DNA from 4 places in the Lysinibacillus sp. NPDC093210 genome. Region 3 is predicted to be linked to each of the others. Evidence: riboswitches for the same ligand, from Rfam matches in the RefSeq annotation. Region 3 holds a riboswitch; each other region holds the start of a gene.
The links. Region 3 has a riboswitch for cobalamin ahead of cobT (nicotinate-nucleotide--dimethylbenzimidazole phosphoribosyltransferase). Riboswitches for the same ligand answer to the same signal wherever they lie in the genome.

Region 1 (5,264 bases), on a different contig from region 3:
AATGACTGTTATCATTTGTTAAATGTGGCATTGGATAAATTGTTCGACTATCCGCATAATCACGTACCTCTACGCGCTCCGTACTTGGTGCAATCGATGCTGTACAGCTACGAATATATGAAATACTACCAGTTGGTGCAATAGCTAGACGATAAGAATGGAACAAACCATATTGCATAACATCCTGCTTTAATGTTTCCCACATTTTTGATGTCACGATTGGAATATTTCCTAGTGCTTTTAAGACAACAGGTGAGAGCTCTACTTCGATTTTATTTACATATTGATCAAAATAAATGCCTGAAGCATAATCACTATCCTCAAAACGGTAGAAAGTTTCGCCTCTTTCCTTAGCAATCTCCATAGATGATTTAAGTGAATAATAGTTCATCGCTTCCATAAAGCTATCCATAAAATCAATCGAATCCTTTGAACCATACATGATTCCTTCTGTAACAAGGTGACCATGCAAATTCATACAACCAAGCCCTACCGAATGCATTAGCTTATTTGCTTTAGCTACAGGCGGTACATTCGTGATGTTCGTCATTTGCGACACATTCGTTAATAAATGCATTGCTGTATCAACTAATGTTCCAAAATCACTTACTTTACTTGCGGCATGAATATCAATTGAACCTAGGTTACACGATACATCCAGCCCGTATTCATTTGGTTCATTTTGGTCAGAAATTATACTTGTTTCCTGTACTTGTAGAATTTCTGTACATAGGTTCGACATTTTTACACGACCTATATTTTTGAGTGGGTGTACATCGTTGACATTATCATCAAAAATTTCGAAAGGATAGCCTGATTCAAATTGTGCTTTTTTCACTTCTGTATAAAGTCTACGCGCATTCAAACGTTTAATCTTACGGATATTCGGGTTATCTAGTAACTCGTAATACATCTCAGTAATTGAGATTTCAGACATCCGTTTACCATATTCTTTATAAATATCATATGGACTAAACAACACAATATCTTTATCACGTTTCATAAGTTCAAAGAAAATACTTGGAATAATAATACCTGTTGATAGCGTTGCAAGACGGATTTTATCATCCGCATTTGGCTTTTTCGATGAAATAAAATTTTCTATATCTGCGTGAAAAATATTTAGATAGACAACGCCAGAGCCGTTTCGTTGTCCAAGCTGATTCGAATAGCTAAAAGAATTTTCTAAAAGTTTAGCAACCGGGATAACACCACTTGCACGATTTAAAATTTCTTTAATTGGGTCACCTAATGGACGTAAATCTGTTAAGTTTACCCCCACTCCACCGCCAAGGCGTGATAGCTCCAAACAATAACCAATATTTTCAGCAATACTATTCATTGAATCGTCCATTGATAGTTTAAAGCAGCTCACTAATTCGCCACGTGCTTTTTTCCCACTATTTAAAGCGGTTGGCGTGGCTGGTTGGTACGCTTCCATCATTGCCTCAACCGAACGTTCTGCTAAGACAGTGTTCCCTTGTGCTAAATATAAAGCAATAATAACAATACGATCCTCATATTTTTCTAAAATTTCTTCTCCGTCACGACTTTTCATTGCGTAGCTATCATAAAATTTACTCGCACTCATAAAAGAAGGGAAGCGGAAATTGTAATCGTATGCTTTTTTGTATAGATGTTTAATAAAATCTATATCATACATGTCGATAAATTGTTTCTCATAGTAACCCTCTTCAACTAAATAGCGAATCTTTTCTTCAATATCAATAAAATAACGTAGACGTACATTTACATATTCTAAAAAATAACGGCGTGTTGCTTCACGGTCCTTTTCAAGCTCTAATTGACCTGTCGTGCTATAGCGATTAAGCACCTCATTATTAAGCTTTAAATATGTTTTCATCCCTTCACCCTCGTTTCATAAAACATTTGTATAACATCATAATCAGCCTGATATCCACGTAAATCTAATTTACATACTAGCGGGACCTGATAGGCTTCTGCAATTTTCTCACCAGCTCCGCCAAATACATGGTGCCCAAAGTTACTATTACCACTAACAGCTACTCCCTTGCAAAATTCCCTGTTTTGCTCTAAAAAGCGGGCTACTTTTGCAGGAATATCACCTAAGCCGTCTGTGTATGTTATTAAAAGATAGGGCTCAGTCAACAATAATCCATCATATATTTCAATTGATTCTCCATCTAATTTAGTAACAATACTTCGCACATTACCTGTACGACTGGCATAAACGATCATATTGCAATCATCTCAATTTGAGAAACGATTTCTTTAACATCTCCTATAAATGTGTCATTTACTTCAAGAACAGGCACACTTAAAAAGCCTGCGTCCATAATTTTTTGCTTTGCTTGTTCGTCATGATCAATATTCACAATTTCTGCCTCAAGTCCTGCACGTTGTAATTCCGATTTGACCCAAAGACATTTTGGGCATATAGTTTTAGTATAAAGTTTCATTTTAAATTCCCTCTTTTCATAATATAAAAAGGCTATCTCTCGGGAGAGACAGCCTAAGTTAGAAACGTAAAAAAGCAAAATAATAGTCACGTCCCCATTTCTTATTCCCCGAAGAAAGGTTGATTTGTTTTATTATAGGCAGGTCTCCTGGCTTTGCTTCATTCTCTGATATCCTTCCCATACCAATGCACAGTGGATTAAATCATCGTCAGCTTAACAGTTGCGGGGACAGCGTCGGATATACCGAACTTCCCTATTAAACTACATATAGTAGTACCTACATAAAACGAACACAATATATTGTTATTGAACACAATTAAGTGTACCATCCTTCTAGTAAAAAGTAAATCCAGAAAAGTGAATTCTTTATAGTGTAACTTTTCATTATATTCTTTAGGAAGAACAAACTGTTAATAAATGAAAACGACTAGCTAGTTAAGCACCATAAACAATATAGTCAGTAGTTCCAAAGAATTATAGCTTGTTTTTCATGGAGATTTTTCATAGAATCGCAAGGAATTATTATGCTACCTACTGCAGCCTATTTTAAACTGAAGATGAAATTTAATATAAACTTCTTAATATAAGTTTATATCTGTTAAACCATTTTAGCCACTATCGTAAGCCCTATTACTACCATACATTTCTTTTACTTTATTCAGAAAAAAGATATTAAATTGAATCTGCCATTTGTTAGATTTCATTTATAATAATTTTGTAGCAATCCAACCTGTCTTTGTTCTTCTATACTCGTTTGCTTTTCTGATTAAAAACGAATAGCCATCTGACATCAATGAAAACTCGACATCAGATGGCAATATAATTTAAGAATGTCTACATGTAAAGGTACCAACTAGCTCAGTTATGAGCTGGAATAAATGATTCGACAATTGCAGCTAAAGCTTGAATGGTATCATAGCTATCACCTGGAAACTCCGATTGAGCAAACTCAACTTGAAGTTCCTCACACAATCTATGACATTCATATCCGACTTCAAAATAGGACTCAATATCCGCTGATAGCGAAAGAAGTTCACATGTGACGAAGCCTTGCGCTCCTTCTTCATGTAGTGTATTTATACAATCTTTTACATTAGGACCTAGCCAGTCACCTTTCCCATGACCACTTCGATATGTAATATGCCAGTTATCAATTTGAACTGTTTTTGAAATGGCTTCGGCTAATTCAGAAAACTGGCGTACGTAGTTTTCGTTTTTTTCGGGATCAATTGGCTGACTATGGACTGTATATAAAACATGCGTCTGTGCTCGTTTTTCAACAGGAATCCATTCAAATGCACGTTGAACACGATCTTTATATACAGCAAGTAATTCATCATTTAAATGCCAATTTTTCGCATGAATGACCTTAACGTCATGAGAAGCTAATAACGAACTAACTTCATCATGAAACGCAGCAGCACCTGTAGACATAATCGGATTCACAGGTAGCGTAATAAAAGTTGTGATCCCATCTGCAAGCATTGTGTTAACAACATCCGGAATATAAGGTTCTGTATGTTTGTATGCGTTATATACTTTTACAGGCTGTGTTAAGCGATGCTGTAAAGCATGCTCCAGCCCTTTAGCAATACGTCCCGTATTTGCTGCTAATGGATCAATACCACCTAATTTTTTAAATTGTGCCGTAACGTTTTCAATCACATGAGGTGGTGGTGTTTTACCTTTCATTATATGTGTAAAATAAGGTGTTACATCGTCTAAAGATTTTGGGGCGCCATAAGCGTAATAAATTATACCAATCATATTTAAAATCTCCTTTTCTTCATTATAATAAGTTAATTTTTATGTGTGTTGTAGTTGCTGCATATTTCTATCACAAACATGGGCTACCATCATTTACAGGGACTTGAGCACAATTTTAACGGCGTAAAGATTGGATTTCCATCTTGCATATAAATTTCAGCATCAATTTCAAAAATTGTTTGAAACATTTCTTTACATAATACACAATGTGGTGAATCGTCGTAATGTATTTTTCCTTTCTTTAGGACAATCAGACGTTCGCTATTTTGTGCAGCTTGGTTAATATCATGTAACACCATGATAACGGTCATATTGTATTTATGATTTAACTCTTTTACAAGCTCCATCACTTCTAATTGGTGTGCAATATCTAGATATGTTGTTGGCTCATCTAGCAACAACACTTTAGGATGCTGTGCTACAGTCATTGCAATCCAAGCACGTTGCCGTTCACCTCCAGACATCGAAGGTAGTACCCGATTTTGCAAGTCTTGCAATCCAGTTACATCAATCGCCCAATCGACGATTTCTTTATCCTCTTTTGACAGGACCGTCTTCCCTCCGCTATGCGGATGACGCCCAAACTCCACTAACTCGCGCACTGTTAAATCTAATTGATGACTATTCATTTGCGGGAGCATCGTTAGTGTTTTAGCCACTTCTTTCGACTTCATTTCATGAATGTTTCGTTCATCCAAAAATACTGTACCATTATTCGGTTTTAAAAGACGTGAAATCACACGTAATAATGTTGATTTCCCCGAGCCATTCGGACCTATTAAACTAACAATTTCTCCTTCATTGATCTTCAAGGTAATATCATCTAACTGGAACTTGGTGAACTCATGTTGATATTGAATGTGCTCAGTTCGTAGCAATGGAATTCCCCTTTCTATGAATTAAATAAAGGAAATACGGCCCACCAATGAATGCTAGTAAAATGCCAACAGGAAACTCAATAGGATCAAATACTGTTCTCGCAATTGTATCAGCGAAAACAACAAGTAAGCCACCAGCTAGAGCTGAAGTAGGTAGTAAATACTTATGATCTCCACC
Region 2 (5,264 bases), on a different contig from region 3:
TGCTAGTGCGAACGGCTAGATAAAGTCCTATTATGAGGATAATTGCAGCAAGTACATTCCAAATTACATCGTATACGATTACATTTTCTACATACCTAATCTGGTGTATTCGCATTAGCTTATGTTGAATGATGCCATCATATAATTGGAAACCGCCTGCACCTAGTAACATGCCACCAACCCATCGCTTCAACCAAAACCCACTTTTACGACGAATATCTGCAAGTAAAAATAATCCTGCAATTGTAGCAAACCAACTAATCGCATGGAATATACCATCAGAAATTAAGCCAATATCCGTTGTAGACTTATCATAAAAATGATGCCAGCGAAATAGTTGATGAAAAATAGTCTCATCTATAAAAGCAACTAGTCCTATCCCAAATAGAAACCCTGACAATAAATTACGGCTTACATAAACTTGTGTATTGTTATGATTGTTTATGATGGTCATTCCATCCCCCCTACATTTAGATTTTCGTCCTTATCATTCCCTAATTTTTAATATTTTAACCCAACTTTCCCTAGCGTATCAGGCTAAAACTTCTCCTTTAAAAGACATTATTTTTAACATCTATACCCCTACCTAGTCATCTATTGTTTCCATTAAAAAAGAGCTAGCTCTTTGCTTTCATTCAGTTGTTTAAAAGGACATCGACTCCAAAGAGGGAACGCTTAGAAACTCCCCCTTCCTACCAGAAATCAAAGGAGAATCACTCTTTCTTTAATGCTTGCCAATATTCAGCGCTATGCGTTCTTCGATAAAATTTATGGAAAGGTTCATTTGGACGAGCTTGTTTCTGATAAAGACTAATTATTTGTTGTAGAAAGCCCTCTATTTTTTGTACTGAAACCCTTTTAGCAAATAGTGTTCCCGCCTTTGCATTGGCACCCATCGGCACGGCGCCTAAGTAAACATCAAAGCTATCCTTTTGATAGACAAGCCCAATATCATCATATACAGCATTATAGCATGCCGATGCACAGCCATTAATATTTAAGCGTAGTCTAGAAGGCACCGTTTCTTCCTGTAATGCTTCGTAGAGTTGTTCTGTTATTTCGGCAGCCTCCATTTTATCCCCATCACAAAAATCACATGCTTTTATCGCTACGATAGGACCTTGCTTCGCAATATACAAGCCTTCTTCTTGAAGCTCTCTTATAATTTCATTTACTTTTATAGTTGGGACTGACAAAAGAATACTATAGGAAGCCGAGTATTTAATTGCGCCACTTTCGCCTACAACCTCAGCAATTTTTTGAAACTGAGCTGGTGTATAATGCTTATTGATAATACCTGGACTTACTGCAAGGCGTGTAAAATGCCCATTTGTATTTAGTTTTTCAAATGTTCGATCTGGTGTATTTGAACGAAAGGCATTCATTGTTTGTTCTCCTTATAAAAAAGAGCTAGCAAGTAGCTAACTCTTTCGATGTTATTTAAAAGTTTTCAGGATAAAATCCCTTTGCTAAAATTTCAATAGCCTCTGCAGCTCGAACCCCTTCTGAAGCTGCTGAAAGCGGTAAAATGACAAAGCGTTCATTTTTCACAGCATCTGTTTCTTTTAGTGCTGGATCACTTTTTAGGAATTTAATTTTGTCTTCTGCAGTTTGGGAACCATAATCAATTACGACAATGACTTCAGGGTTGCGTTCAACTGTTTCTTCTTTTGATACCGTTGTCCAGCCCGACTCAACATCACCAAAAATGTTTTTACCGCCAGCAACTGTGACAAGTTCATCCATAAAGTTTTGTGCCGCTGTAAAGACTTCCTTATCCCCACTATCGTAAACTAGAACACGTAATTCTTTTTCACCTTGTGGCAACTTTGCGCGAACAGCATCAACATCCTTTGTCATCTGTTTAATTAATGCCTCTCCACGGTCTTCAACGCGAAAGATTTTTGCAATATTACGGATATCGGTAAATATATCCTCTAACGTTGGTTTTGTAATACTTGAAGAAGTATGTAAATATGTGTGAATACCAAGTGCTTCTAACTCTTCTGGTGTACCAACACCCTTTTCGCTAAAACCACTTTTCCACCCAGCGTATAAAAAATCCGCTTCACTATCAATTACTTGTTCTTTTGTCGGGTACTGCTCAGCTATCACTGGTACTTTATCGTAAGCTGCTTGTAAAGGTTCATAAATTTTATCATCTAAATAGGCAGTACCAACCATTGAATCTTCTAAACCTAATGCTAGCATTATTTCTGTGACGTGCTGATTTAAGCTAATCGCCTTTTTAGGAGCTTCTTTATAAACTTGTGTCGTATCGTTATTATCAATTGTTACTTCTTTTGCCTCTGCTTGTGCTGGTTCAATGTTTTCACTTTGTGCAGCTGATTTTGAATCATCCTTTGCACTACAAGCGCCTAAAATGCTCAATAGTGCAATTGCAAAAACTAGCCACATGCCTTTCCATTTGTTCATGTTTGTTTCTCCTTTAGTTTGTAATTTTTCATCTTTATAGTAAGAAATCAATGACTTCATTGCTACTGATCACGAGCACTTCTTGACGCTTCATTTCCTGGTAAAAGCATGAATTGCTGTTTAATGCTATGGTTCCTGCTTAATCTACTGCACATCAAAATGGACACAAAAAACCCTCTTGTTTCCAAGAGGGTGACATAGTGAAAAAACAATGGTTATTCAACCAATCACTATTCCCATCCTCGTGGTGTTAAGTAAAATAATATATATTGGCAGGTATCCTGGCTTAGGTTCAACGTTTATACGTCTTCCCATAGTTAAACTACAGTGACTGTGTTGTATAAACTCCCCATTTACAGTTGCGGGACAGCATCGGATTTACACCGATTTCCCTTTTAAGCAAATGATAGAAACCATTTGCACCAATATATAGAAGTATTAAGTTATAAAAATAGCCTAGCAGAAGTAATTTTTGTTTTCAATCACACAAAAAAATCCATAACTAATAATTACGAATAATTGACCACTATTCAAACATAAACGAGAACTATTCTACCCGAAATGTTTTTTAGGACTATCTGTTACAATAAGAATATAGGAAAAATAGAAATGAGGATTTTTTATGTATAAAACGATTGGTGTGCTCGCACATGTCGATGCAGGAAAGACAACCTTTTGTGAACAACTACTATTCCATACGAACAGTATTCAAACGCGTGGAAGAGTCGATCACCAAGATACTTTTTTAGATAATCATACTATCGAACAAGCTCGTGGTATTACCATTTTTGCCGAACAAGGACGGATGCAAATTGGGGATGATACATACACACTAATTGATACACCTGGGCATGTCGACTTTTCGCCAGAGATGGAACGCGCAATTCGTGTAATGGATTACGCCATTATTATCGTAAGCGCTGTAGAAGGTGTACAAGGACATACTGAAACCGTGTGGCAATTGCTACGTCAATACAACGTACCAACCTTCTTCTTTATTAATAAGATAGATCGTGAAGGCGCTGATGTAGATGCTGTTATGAAGCAGCTTCGAAAGGAATGTTCTCTCGACGTACTTTTAATAGACGACCCATTGCGTACAGATTATGTCCAGAGCCACATTGCTGAATGGCTAGCTGAACGTGATGAACAACTACTCGATGCCTATTTGACAGAAACTCTTGATGCACAAACATGCCTATTACAGTTGCAAAAGTTGATTAAACAAGAGCAAGCATTTCCTTGCTTTACTGGTGCGGCATTAAAGGATATTGGAATAAAAGAATTTTTATCACAGCTTCCTCTACTTACGGAAACTCGATTCGACCATCAAGCACCATTTCAAGGTGAGGTATTTAAAATTCGTCATGATGGAACTCAACGGTTAACGTTTATCAAAGCATTGCAAGGAACTTTACATACACGCCAAGACTTTACATTTGGTGATGTGACTGAAAAAATAACTGAAATTCGATTATATAATGGAAGCCGTTTTGACACAGCACAAGAAGTGCAAGCAGGAGAAATTTTCGCGGTTAAGGGGCTTAGTCTAGCAAAAATCGGTGATATTTTAGGTAGTACAATACCTCCTCAGCCATATGAGCTTGTGCCTACGTTACAAGCTAAAGTACAGTATGATGGACAACAGCATCTAAAGGAAGTTTTACAAGTATTCCGTTTACTAGAAGCCGAGGAACCATCGCTGCGAGTCGTTTGGCATGAGAAGTTCCAAGAAATCCATGTACATATTATGGGTGTTATTCAACTTGAAGTACTTGCTGAAGTGTTAAAAAATCGCTTTTCACTTTCTGTTACTTTTGGTGAGCCAAAAATTTTATATATGGAATCAATCGTCACGACTGTAACAGGATACGGTCATTTCGAGCCTTTAAAACATTATGCTGAAGTACACCTGTTAATGGAGCCTAATATTCGAGGAACTGGTAACACTTTTGTTAACGCTTGTCATGCTGATGATTTATCAGTTGGAAACCAACGACTAATTGAAAAACATCTATTTGAACGAGAGCATCACGGTGTTTTAACAGGCTCCCCAGTGACAGATGTATGCTTCACCCTTTTGACAGGACGTGCTCATATCAAGCATACAGAGGGTGGCGATTTTCGCGAAGCAACTTTCCGTGCACTTCGACAAGGGCTGGAGCAAGCCGAAAATATATTGCTTGAACCATATTATCGCTTTAAATTGAAAGCATCGAATGATTTTATTGGTCGTATGATGAACGATATCCAGCAAGCAGATGGTACTTTTGATGACCCTCTATTAACAGAGGAACAAGTAACATTAACAGGACGTGTCCCTGTTGCAACATTTATGCATTATAGTACTACTTTCGCTGCTTATACAAACGGCAAAGGGTCAATATCGTTACAATTTGATGGCTATGATAAATGCCATAATAGTGAAGAAATAATTGCGCAAATCAATTACAATAAACAGGCAGATCCCGACTATACATCATCAAGTATTTTTTGTGCGAAAGGAAAGGGCTATTCAGTACCTTGGTATGAGGCAAAAGAAGCCATGCATTGCTTGTAATTATCCAGAAACCGCAATTTCCAATAGCATCACAAAAATTGGGGATGGTTTTATCGGTTAAAAGTTAACGGCAAAATTCATCCATGTTATTTACCATAATTAATGACTGAAGGCATCGAGAATATCTCGATGCCTTTTATATAAATCCTATAAAGCCTTTTTTGCTTTCGCAACAAAAGTATTCGCTGATTCCACAATTACGTAACCATTACTATTTGAAAAATCAACAAGAACTGAACCTGGTTTACTCTTTAAAATTTGTAATTGC
Region 3 (5,264 bases):
CACAACAAGATGTAGATTATTTAATTGAGGCAGCTAAAAATGTTTTTCCTACAGCCGAAATTACAAGAGAAACAGTTGAATCTTCTTGGGCAGGTGTACGTCCACTTATTTTCGAAAAAGGTAAAGACCCTTCTGAAATTTCGCGTAAAGATGAGATTTGGACTGCATCCAGTGGTTTGATGACAATTGCAGGAGGCAAGCTAACAGGCTACCGCCAAATGGCTGAAACAATCGTTGATAAAATTGTCAAAACACATAAATTTAAGCATGCAAGTCCATGTATGACACGTGAGTTGTCGCTTTCTGGTGCAAAGGGCATTAATGCTATTAATTTCCCTGATTATACTGCATATAAAGCAAGAGAGGGCGTTCAGTATGGCTTGAATTATGATGAAGCCAAGCATCTTGTGCAAAAGTATGGTACAAATGTAGATGCTTTATTTGATCAGGTGAAGTATTTGCATGAGCATGGCAGTGCGATGCCTCTTGTGTTACATGCGATGCTGCTTTATGGTATAGAAGCGGAAATGGTTTATACACCTTGTGATTTCTTTATTCGTCGTACGGGATTATTATACTTTGATATTGATGCAGTGAAACGATATAAGGAGCAAGTAATTCAAGTAATGCAACAGCGTTTTCACTACTCAGATTCCCAAAGAAATACCTATGTTGCTCAATTAGAACAAGCCATAATCGATGCGACAAGTTTTGCGGATGTGGAGGTGAAGTAAATGGAAGAGCGTTATATGAAAATGTCGGATGGACATTTTGTGTTTACGCGCACATTGACTCCGGCAATTCCATGCATAGGTCATTTTCATATTTTACATGGCATGGCAGAGCATAGTGGCCGTTATCTAAAATTTGCTCGAATACTATGTGCAGCAGGCTATGCAGTTACGATGCATGATCATCGTGGACATGGAGAAACAGCATCTTATAACGGCACATTAGGCTTTTTCGCTGAAAAAAATGGTTTTGACCGTGTTGTAGAAGATGCCCATGAAGTGATCATAACTATGCATGCCCACTTTGCCGATGTGCCTTTAATTGTGTTTGGTCATAGTATGGGTTCTTTTATTGCTAGAAGATATATTCAGCTTTACAGCAATGACGTGGATAACGTTATACTTTGTGGAACCGGAAACGTCTCGACATTGCATAAGATTGGGCATTATGTTGCACAAGTATTGGCAATGCAACGGGGCAAAGAGTTGGAGAGCCCTTTATTAAATAAATTGAGTTTTGGGAGCTTCAATAAACAAGTTCCAAATGCTAAAACAGCATATGATTGGTTATGTTCGGTAGAGCATGAGGTGCAAAAATATATCGATGATCCATATTGTGGCTTTATACCAACCAATCAATTTTTTGTTGACTTAACGGCTGGCCTTATGGTGCTAAATCGAAAAAAAGAGATTGAAAAAATAAATAAAAACTTACCGATCCTTTTGATAAGTGGTAGCAAGGACCCTGTTGGTGACGGTGGTCAAGGGGTGTATACTGTGGCAGAGCGTTTTGTAGCGGCAGGTATACAGGATGTTACAGTCTATTTATTTGAAGATAAGCGACACGAAATTTTAAATGAAGACAATCATCAGGCGGTTCATCAAGTTTTATTACGGTGGTTAGAAAAGTATGATACAAAATAAAATCCAGCAAGCAGAGGTCGTAGCAATAGTTGGACCAACGGCCTCTGGTAAAACAGCACTGAGCATTGAGCTAGCAAAAAAGTATAATGGTGAAATTATTAATGGCGATTCGATGCAAATTTATAAAGACTTAAATATTGGTACAGCGAAAATTACCGAGGAAGAAATGCAAGGTGTACCACATCATTTATTAAGCTTCAAAGAGCCAACAGAATCATTTTCAGTAGCAGATTATCAAAAACTAGTGCGTGCCAAAATTAGTGAAATACAGGAACGTGGGAAGTTGCCAATTATTGTTGGAGGCTCTGGGTTATATGTACAAGCAGTGCTTTATGATTTCCAATTTACGGAGGAGCAGGTAGATGAGGTAGCACGTAAGGCTTATTATGAGGAGCTAGAAAAATTAGGTCCTGAAGCCATGCATGCAAAACTATTAGCATTGGATCCGAAAACGGCAGAAACAATTCATCCGAATAATACGAGACGTGTCATTCGAGCATTAGAAATGATTGAATTAAGTGGTGTTTCAAAGGCTTCAGAGGAACATAATCGTGGAGAAATTCCACTTTACCGCCATTTGATTTTAGGGCTTGGTGAAAATATGTCACGCGATGAGCTTTATGATCGCATTAATCGTCGAGTAGATTTGATGATGGACAAAGGGCTGTTACAAGAAGTAAAAGGGTTATGGCAGCAAAATATTCGAGATGTACAGTCAATACAAGCGATTGGCTATAAGGAATTGTATGATTACTTAGATGGTCGATGCACATTAGAAGAAGCAATTGAAAGTTTAAAACAAAATTCTCGTCGCTACGCGAAAAGACAACTTACTTATTTCCGCAATAAGATGGACATTCATTTTATTGAAAAAGACTAAAAACTTTAATAATTTCTAAAAATTACTAATTGATAAATTGGTATAACATGCTACTATAGGAATGAAGAGGTAGAAAGAGAGTAGGGGAGGCGCAATCTATGAAATCAATCAATTTGCAAGATACGTTTTTGAACCATCTACGTAAAAACAGTGTTTTTGTAACTGTGTTTCTGTTAAACGGGTTCCAGTTAAAAGGAACAGTGAAATCCTATGACAACTTTACAGTATTATTAGTTGATGCTGAAAGCAAACAGCATCTCATTTACAAACACGCAATTTCTACTTTCGTTCCAGCAAAGCAAGTCGAATTTTTAGAGACAGAAGAATAGAGTCATTTTAAGCAGCTAGTGTTACATCACTAGCTGTTTTTTTTCGTTCACGCTATAATGTAATAGGAAATTGATATATTGGAGGACTATAAAGATGAAATCAATGGATACAACGCAATTATTAGAACAACTAGATGCTAACGAAGACCTATACATTATTGATGTGCGAGAAGATGATGAGGTAGCACAAGGTGTTATTCCTGGTGCTAAGCATATAGCGCTTGGAACAATTCCAGAGCGTTTAGATGAAATAGATCGATCTAAGCCTTATATTATCGTATGTAAAGCTGGCGGACGCTCGGCAAATGCATGTGCTTATTTAGAAGCACAAGGTTTTGATGTAACAAATCTTGAAGGCGGCATGCTTGCATATGATGGGGAATTAGAATTTAAATAATGTAAGATGAAGGTATTTAACAAGTCAGTTGTTAAATACCTTATTTTTTTAGCTTATATTAAAAGATGGCAATGCAAAAAGTGCTGTTACCAAAACTTTTAACAATATTGACACTCAAAAAACTTTGTCGTAAATTTAAAGTAATTACATAAAAGCATTAGGTGCCCACTTTGGGAGAATAGGGAATAAAGTGAAATGCTTTAGCGGTCCCACCACTGTAAAATGGAGTTTTATAGAGAATACCACTAGCGATGGCTGGGAAGGTTCTATAAAATGTTGAGATTGAGCCAGGAGACCTGCCTAATTGCTTCGGATGATATGGACGATGGAAAAGTCTGTAGTTTATTTGTTATGAAATAAACTACAGGCTTTTCTATTTTTTCATTCTTTTATGTAAAAGGTTAAAAAAAGGAGAGATGATGATGCAATTGCTACAACAAACGATTCAACAAATTCAACGTACTAACAACAAAATGATGGAAAAAGCGAAGGAACGTATAGATTCTCTTAGCAAGCCACCAAGCAGTTTAGGGAAGCTGGAGTCACTTGCTATACAACTAACTGGGATTACGGGAGAACTATATCCGAAACTCGATAACAAAGTGATCATCGTTTGTGCGGCAGATCACGGTGTTTGTGACGAAGCGGTAACATCGAATCCACAAAACGTAACATTTTTTCAAACATTGAATTTTCCTAAAGGGGTAACAGGTGTTTGTGCTATTGCTAAAATAACAAATGCAAAAATTGTAACAGTGGACGTCGGTGTCAAAGAGGATATTCCGCTTGATGCTGGTGTTTTAATTAAAAAAATTAAATACGGTACGGATAATATGGCGAAAGGTCCGGCGATGACGAGGGAAGAAGCAGTCCAATCAATTGAAGTAGGCATAGAAATAGCGACATCAGAAATAGCAAAAGGGGCAAATGTTCTTGCTACTGGTGAAATGGGGATTGGCAATACAACACCTAGTGCAGCTATATTATCAGTACTTCATGCTTGTCACCCGCTTGAAGTGACGGGATTCGGTGCAGGGCTAGGGTCAGGTGGAATTGAACATAAAGTAGCTGTTATTCAAAAGGCTATCGAAATAAACAAACCTAATCGTCATGATGCAATCGATATACTTGCAAAAGTTGGTGGGTTAGAAATAGGGGCTATGGCTGGAGTGATCCTTGCGGCTGCCGCAAATCGCAAACCAGTTGTAATTGATGGCTTTATTTCTACAGTAGCTGCACTAATTGCATATGAGCTTGAACCAAAAGTACAAGACTATATCATACCTTCTCATGCATCAGAAGAACCTGGGGCAAAAATAGCAGCCGAATTGCTAGGAGTAGAGCCGATGCTTCATATGAATATGCGATTGGGAGAGGGCTCTGGCGCAGCATTAGCGTTTCCAATTCTAGACGCAGCTTGTTCGATGATGAGCAATATGGCTACATTAGCAGAATCTATGGCGCTAATAGAAAATTAATAATTGACGGTAATAAGGTTAGTTTTTAGAGCGAAGGAAATAGTATATGCAATCTAGTTGATGGTACCGAAGGCGGGCGACTCCAGCGGGAACGCACGCAGCGTAAGTCGCAACAAACCGCGCGTTAGCGAGGGTTGCGGCTTACGTCGTGCCCGCGGAAAGCGCACGCCGTAGCGGACATCAACGATATAGCAGAAAGAGTTCGACTAATGTGATGGTATTTTTACGCTATGTAAAATGAATGAAACTATAGTTGTCCCTTCTTTTGCAGTAAATAAAAAATTAGAAGAGAACACGAGTTGATGGTAGCGAAGGTGGGCGACTCCAGCGGGAACGCACGCAGCGTAAGACGCAACAAACCGCGCGTTAGCGAGGGTTGCGGCTTACGTCGTGCCCGCGGAAAGCGCACACCGAAGCGGACATCAACGATATAGCAGAAATAGTTCGACTAATGTGATGGCATTTTTACGCTATGTAAAATGAATGAAACTATAGTTGTCCCTTCTTTTGCAGTAAATAAAAAAT
Region 4 (5,264 bases), on a different contig from region 3:
CGACATTCATACCGAGTGATACATACATCGTCTGCTTCGTCCAACCATGTACACGAATAATAGCCGCTAATGCATTAATAATAGCTTGTAAGAAAATAAAACTACCAATTATGACTAAATAACTTTGGGCATATTGTAAGACATCGCCCTTCAGATTCATCATCGACATTAAATGGCTTGAGCCTAAGAAAAACAGAGCACTCATAATAAGGCCAACAATTAAGTTCATCGTAATTGCCAACGCCGAAATCTTTGTAGCCTCTAAAAATCTTTTTGAACCTAAATATTGCGAGACAACTATTGCAGCACCATTGCCTACCACTTCAAGAATTAATATCGCAATATGAATGTATTGATTTGCTGCGCCAACACCTGATACAGCGTTATCCGATAAGGCACTTAACATAAATGTATCGGCTAAGCCCATTAACATAAATAAAAAAACTTCTAAAAAAATCGGCCATGTTAAATGAAATAGACTAAACTGGTCTGCCGAATGTTTCTCTCTAATCGCATGTCCCAACAACTTCACTTCTCTCTATATTACATAAAAATCTATTGTATCTTATCACAGATTTGCCACTGTAAAGGATAGCGAATACAAAAATATTTTGAATAGCTTACAAAAAAAATCCCTCTCACTTACTTACTGTGAAAGGGCGTCCTACTAGCATAAGCAATTTTCTTGTAATTGCTGGCGTTTTTCTGTTGTTAAACCAAACTCTTGCTCTAAAAACGCTGTTTTCGAACCATAACGACTATCTATAGCATCAAAAGCAGCTTGCAAATAATCCTCACGTGCAGACATTAATGCATGGAACTGTTGTAACTCTTGTTCATTAAAATTATTTTGAATTGCCTGTGCCATTCTTTCTACCATAGGGCGTAAATAAATATTCGTATCTAAATAGTCTTGCATAATGGTTTCCTCGGGTACGTCTAATGCGAGCAAAATGAGCGCACCGCCAATTCCCGTTCGATCTTTTCCTACTGCACAGTGATGGACGAGGCCTAAATTATCTGGATTTTGAATTGTAGACATTAATTTTTTAAATGAAGCATTGTTAAATGGCATTTGTGCATAAAAATCGCGGAACATCTCTGGGCTTACAACCTTATAAAAATTGTGGCCGCCGGTATTTGTCGGCATCTCAAATGCGTGATTGCCCTTTGCAGGAATTTGAATATACTTTGCGCCTTTAAATGTGGGGTTAGGATTATTTAGTGCCTCTTGTTGATCTCGGTAATCGAAAATTGTTTTTACTCCTAGTGCTTCAAAGCGCTCCTTGTCCGCTTGTGTCATCTTACCTAGTGCAGCTGAGCGATATAGCAATCCATTCTTAACCACTCTGCCATCTCGCGTCTTATAGCCACCCATATCACGGAAATTCAAGACTGCCTCAAACGGAATAACTTTCATGCCAAACTGTGTCATCCACTACGCCTCCCTTATTTAAGCAATCATCTATATCTCTATTTTATAGAACAACTGAAGATAATACCAATTATTCACAAAGCCTTTTAGAAGAAATCCACAGTCTATGAATTGTCGGTAGCCATGGAAATATCGCCGGTTGAAGCCCGTGAAGTCTGTACGCAGCAGAAAATATCTGCTATAGCGGACAGCAACGTTCACAGCAAAAAAGTGTTAGATTGAACGCAGTCAATCTAACACTTTATCTCTTTGGCACAAGCTCTAATGGTTGGCTTTCACCATTTATATTTATTTAAATAATTCGGGATATACTGCTTTTGCTACCATCTCAACAGCTTCACCAATACGTGGACCTGGACGATTTGAAATATCAGTATCAATATAATTTACTGCTTTATCTTGAATAGCAGTAATTGTATTCCATCCATCACGCCCAAGGATTTCTCCTACTGCGTCTTCTACATAGTTTACTGTTGTTAAAATAACTTGAGGATTTTTCGCAATAACATCTTCCTCAGAAACTTTTACCCATCCTGTTTGATCACCAAATATATTGTTCACATTCGCTGCATCAAGAATCTCTTGTTGGAAAGTACCAGCTGCTGTCGTATAAATATCTGGCTTAGGGCTAATTTCTAAGTAAACATTTTTAGGTGTTTCTACACCTTTTACTTTTGCTTGCACATCCGTGATTTTCGCTTTAATATTTTCGTTTAATTGGTCACCTTTATCTTTAACGCCCATCACTTCAGCAATTTGTTGAATATCTCCATATACATCTTCAAATGATGCTGCTGATTGAATAGCAAATACTTTTACGCCTGCATCTTCAAGACCTTTTAGCGCATCTAATGTTTCGGCATTGCCTGTTGAATAAGCAATAACAACATCTGGCTTTAATGCTACAATTCGCTCAGTGTTGAATGTTACAGAATCAGAAACACGTTCAATATCTTTTGCTTCTTCTGGGTACGTATCATATTCAGTTGCACCAATAACTTTATCGCCAACACCTAGTGCAAATAGGATTTCTGTGTTACTCGGTTGTAATGACACAACCGTTTTTGGTACTGTATCAAAGGCTACTTCTACATCGCGATCATCTGTCACTTTGTAGCCTGTTTGCTCAGCTTGTTGTCCTGCTTTTGATGTATCGTCCTTTTTAGCTTCATTTGCTGTGCCGCACCCTGCCAATACAAGGGCTAACATTAACACTGAAAGCCATTGGAAATTAAATAGTTTCTTCACTTTACACATTCTCCTTCTTTTTCTTCATCGGATATGATTTGCTTATAAACGGTATTTCAGCAATACCAGCCTGTTGATTCATGTATACAGCCATTACAAAAAATACATTAGCTAATAATCCTAAGTAATCGAAAAGGATGGCTGGTACTTCTCTTTCCTCAGAAACTTTATGTAGAACACGGTATGATTTTTTTGCCTCACTACGACATAAATGAAGCGCAGTTGCAGCCCCCGTACCTTGTGGTAAAACAAAGTTCTGAATTTCTTCCTTTACATGCCCTACATAAAAATCATAGCGATTGCTAAGCCATAACAAATCTTCTTCCGTTACCGCTAATTTGCCACGTACTGAGCCATTTACATGGTAGGCCATTGGCAAAATAGTCAATAAATCTGTCGCCACTACTTCAACTTCTTCAGCTTTTACAGCCGTCAATGCTACACCGACATGAGTTGTTAAACTATCCGTACGAATCTCAAACTCTACAGTAGATATTTTTTCACGCATGAACGGGTAGCAAGAATAACGGGCATCTTTTTTCATACTTAGTCCCTTCTTTCTTTCATGAACAGATTTTGCTTTAAGGTGCATAAAAAAAACGTCGCTCCCTAGGGAACGACGAAAATAGCATATATAGTGCCGCCTCACGCGACATTGCCTATGTATTTGCCGTATATCCTCCTAGCTTCCGAAGAGTTTTTATACATTAAATAAAGGTCGGTCTCCTGGCTCGTACAGCTCACTACCCAATGCAGTAGCGATATCATAAAACCTTCCCATCTCGGAACTTTCCCTTTTCGACAGTGGCATTTTTTATGATTCTTGTACTTACAGTTGCGGAAACAGCTTCGGTTTTACACCGAATTCCCGATTATGCTAAATTAGCACCATTATTCTGCAAGAATTATTCACTTGATTAGCAGTTTATCATATATTGATTTGAAAAAGTAGTTGTGAGATTGTGGAATATTCGAATATATTTATACAAAACTTAGCACTATTTCTACATAGTGATCAGCTATTTGTTATTCCAACCTAAAAATTCTGATTAAAATAGCTTGCTATAAAATTTTTTCAATTGCTTGTTCAATATCTAATTGTGAATCTGTTGGTTCAAAGCGCTCAACTGTATTACCTTGATTATCAACTAAAAATTTCGTAAAGTTCCAACGAATGTTACGTCCATCTAAAAAGCTAGGCGCAATTTGGATAATAGCTTCAGCTAACATCTTTTCCTGCATATTCGCTTTTCCGAATTCACGAAAATCTACTTCATGCTTTAAATAATTGAATAACGGATGTGTCTCTTCTCCATTAACCTGGACTAGTTCAAAAATCGGGAAAGATACCCCGTAGTTAATTTGACAAAGTTGTGTTGTCTCCACTCCATCTTCTGGGTTCTGCTGCCCAAACTGATTACATGGGAAACCTAAAACAACGAAATTCTCCTTGTCGTATTTATTATACATTTTTTGTAAATCTTCAAATTGATATGTAAAATCACATTGGTTGGCGGTGTTGACGATTAACATTGTCTTTCCACGATACGTCTCCATTGATAAAATTTCACCGTTAGGCTTTTTCACTAAATAATTATAAATTCCCATTTTCTCGACCCTTTCTAATTTACCAAAATTATACTGTTATTATGCTATACACAGTTGCATATTTACGTGTTTCCCCTTTATAGATATTTCTAGCTCTCACTTATACCATTGCTTACATCAGTATATAAGACCTATCAAAAACTGAATCCATCCTCCTATTTTTATTATAAGCAATAACTCTCCTTTCTTCAAAACAACACACTTGGGCATAAAAATAGCCATCTCGCTATTTTAACGGATGGCTGTTTTATATTTCTTTTTGTATTTTATATCCTGCTCTTCATCTATTAATCTCTTTGCAATATCCAGTAAGTTTTGATCATTCGTAGCATCAAACAACTTCTTGAAGGAGACAATAATATCATATCGAATACGCGATGGTTGCTTTTCATCGATACATGTTTGGAACCTTTTCGCTAAATATGAAACAATTAAATCCCTTTGAACTTGTCCAGCAAGCCCAATTTGCCAAATTGCTTGAAGAGCATGCCTTGCTGTTACTGTTTTTTCATCATATGTTACTGCCCAAATTTTTAAAAAATCATCCAGAACACGCTCTTCAGGGTCACTTTTTGCTGCTAATGCACATAAAAACTGTGCTGCCCGTGCACGAGCATGTCCATCTGTATATGTAAGGGCTTTAATAAGCTGTTCCCAAACAGCATATGTCCAATCTACTGGTTCTTGCATAATTTTTATCAATTTTCTGTACGACGCGTATTCAATCTCACGGTCACGCTCTGTTAAATTACTAAAAAGTTGCAAAATCTCTTTTTCCATGATTTATCCCTACCTTCATTCTTTCAGAACGTTTTCAAATTTTATTTTTTTTATGGTACACTTTACTTAAAAATAACGATAAAAGGAGAGCTTATGAATAGAACTATAACTCGAAAGTTGATTATACGAACGCTAGCGATTATATGCCTACTTATAGCCGTATATTTTATCATTCCTGTCTCCGTGCCAATTA

Region 1: another riboswitch for cobalamin. It lies ahead of ACIP9C_RS03030 (glutaredoxin family protein); the one in region 3 lies ahead of cobT (nicotinate-nucleotide--dimethylbenzimidazole phosphoribosyltransferase).
Region 2: another riboswitch for cobalamin. It lies ahead of ACIP9C_RS15030 (ABC transporter substrate-binding protein); the one in region 3 lies ahead of cobT (nicotinate-nucleotide--dimethylbenzimidazole phosphoribosyltransferase).
Region 4: another riboswitch for cobalamin. It lies ahead of ACIP9C_RS19030 (hypothetical protein); the one in region 3 lies ahead of cobT (nicotinate-nucleotide--dimethylbenzimidazole phosphoribosyltransferase).

What each region holds. Positions count from the first base shown of each region.
Region 1 is NZ_JBIVOE010000001.1:609,593-614,856, forward strand. It holds gene nrdE (class 1b ribonucleoside-diphosphate reductase subunit alpha) at 1-1,864, opposite strand, end outside; gene nrdI (class Ib ribonucleoside-diphosphate reductase assembly flavoprotein NrdI) at 1,861-2,220, opposite strand; gene ACIP9C_RS03030 (glutaredoxin family protein) at 2,217-2,441, opposite strand; cobalamin riboswitch at 2,562-2,737, opposite strand; gene ACIP9C_RS03035 (ferrochelatase) at 3,300-4,208, opposite strand; gene ACIP9C_RS03040 (ABC transporter ATP-binding protein) at 4,298-5,086, opposite strand; gene ACIP9C_RS03045 (FecCD family ABC transporter permease) at 5,073-5,264, opposite strand, start outside.
Region 2 is NZ_JBIVOE010000006.1:90,389-95,652, forward strand. It holds gene ACIP9C_RS15020 (DUF2243 domain-containing protein) at 1-454, opposite strand, end outside; gene ACIP9C_RS15025 (precorrin-3B methylase) at 714-1,385, opposite strand; gene ACIP9C_RS15030 (ABC transporter substrate-binding protein) at 1,441-2,436, opposite strand; cobalamin riboswitch at 2,691-2,878, opposite strand; gene ACIP9C_RS15035 (GTP-binding protein) at 3,059-4,996, shown strand; gene ACIP9C_RS15040 (hypothetical protein) at 5,144-5,264, opposite strand, start outside.
Region 3 is NZ_JBIVOE010000002.1:249,077-254,340, reverse strand. It holds gene ACIP9C_RS06830 (glycerol-3-phosphate dehydrogenase/oxidase) at 1-734, shown strand, start outside; gene ACIP9C_RS06825 (alpha/beta fold hydrolase) at 735-1,655, shown strand; gene miaA (tRNA (adenosine(37)-N6)-dimethylallyltransferase MiaA) at 1,642-2,535, shown strand; gene hfq (RNA chaperone Hfq) at 2,634-2,864, shown strand; gene ACIP9C_RS06810 (rhodanese-like domain-containing protein) at 2,959-3,261, shown strand; cobalamin riboswitch at 3,404-3,579, shown strand; gene cobT (nicotinate-nucleotide--dimethylbenzimidazole phosphoribosyltransferase) at 3,684-4,739, shown strand.
Region 4 is NZ_JBIVOE010000009.1:108,697-113,960, forward strand. It holds gene ACIP9C_RS19015 (MATE family efflux transporter) at 1-523, opposite strand, end outside; gene ACIP9C_RS19020 (tyrosine-protein phosphatase) at 668-1,435, opposite strand; gene ACIP9C_RS19025 (ABC transporter substrate-binding protein) at 1,724-2,683, opposite strand; gene ACIP9C_RS19030 (hypothetical protein) at 2,685-3,227, opposite strand; cobalamin riboswitch at 3,383-3,591, opposite strand; gene ACIP9C_RS19035 (glutathione peroxidase) at 3,746-4,291, opposite strand; gene ACIP9C_RS19040 (hypothetical protein) at 4,523-5,071, opposite strand; gene ytvI (sporulation integral membrane protein YtvI) at 5,165-5,264, shown strand, end outside.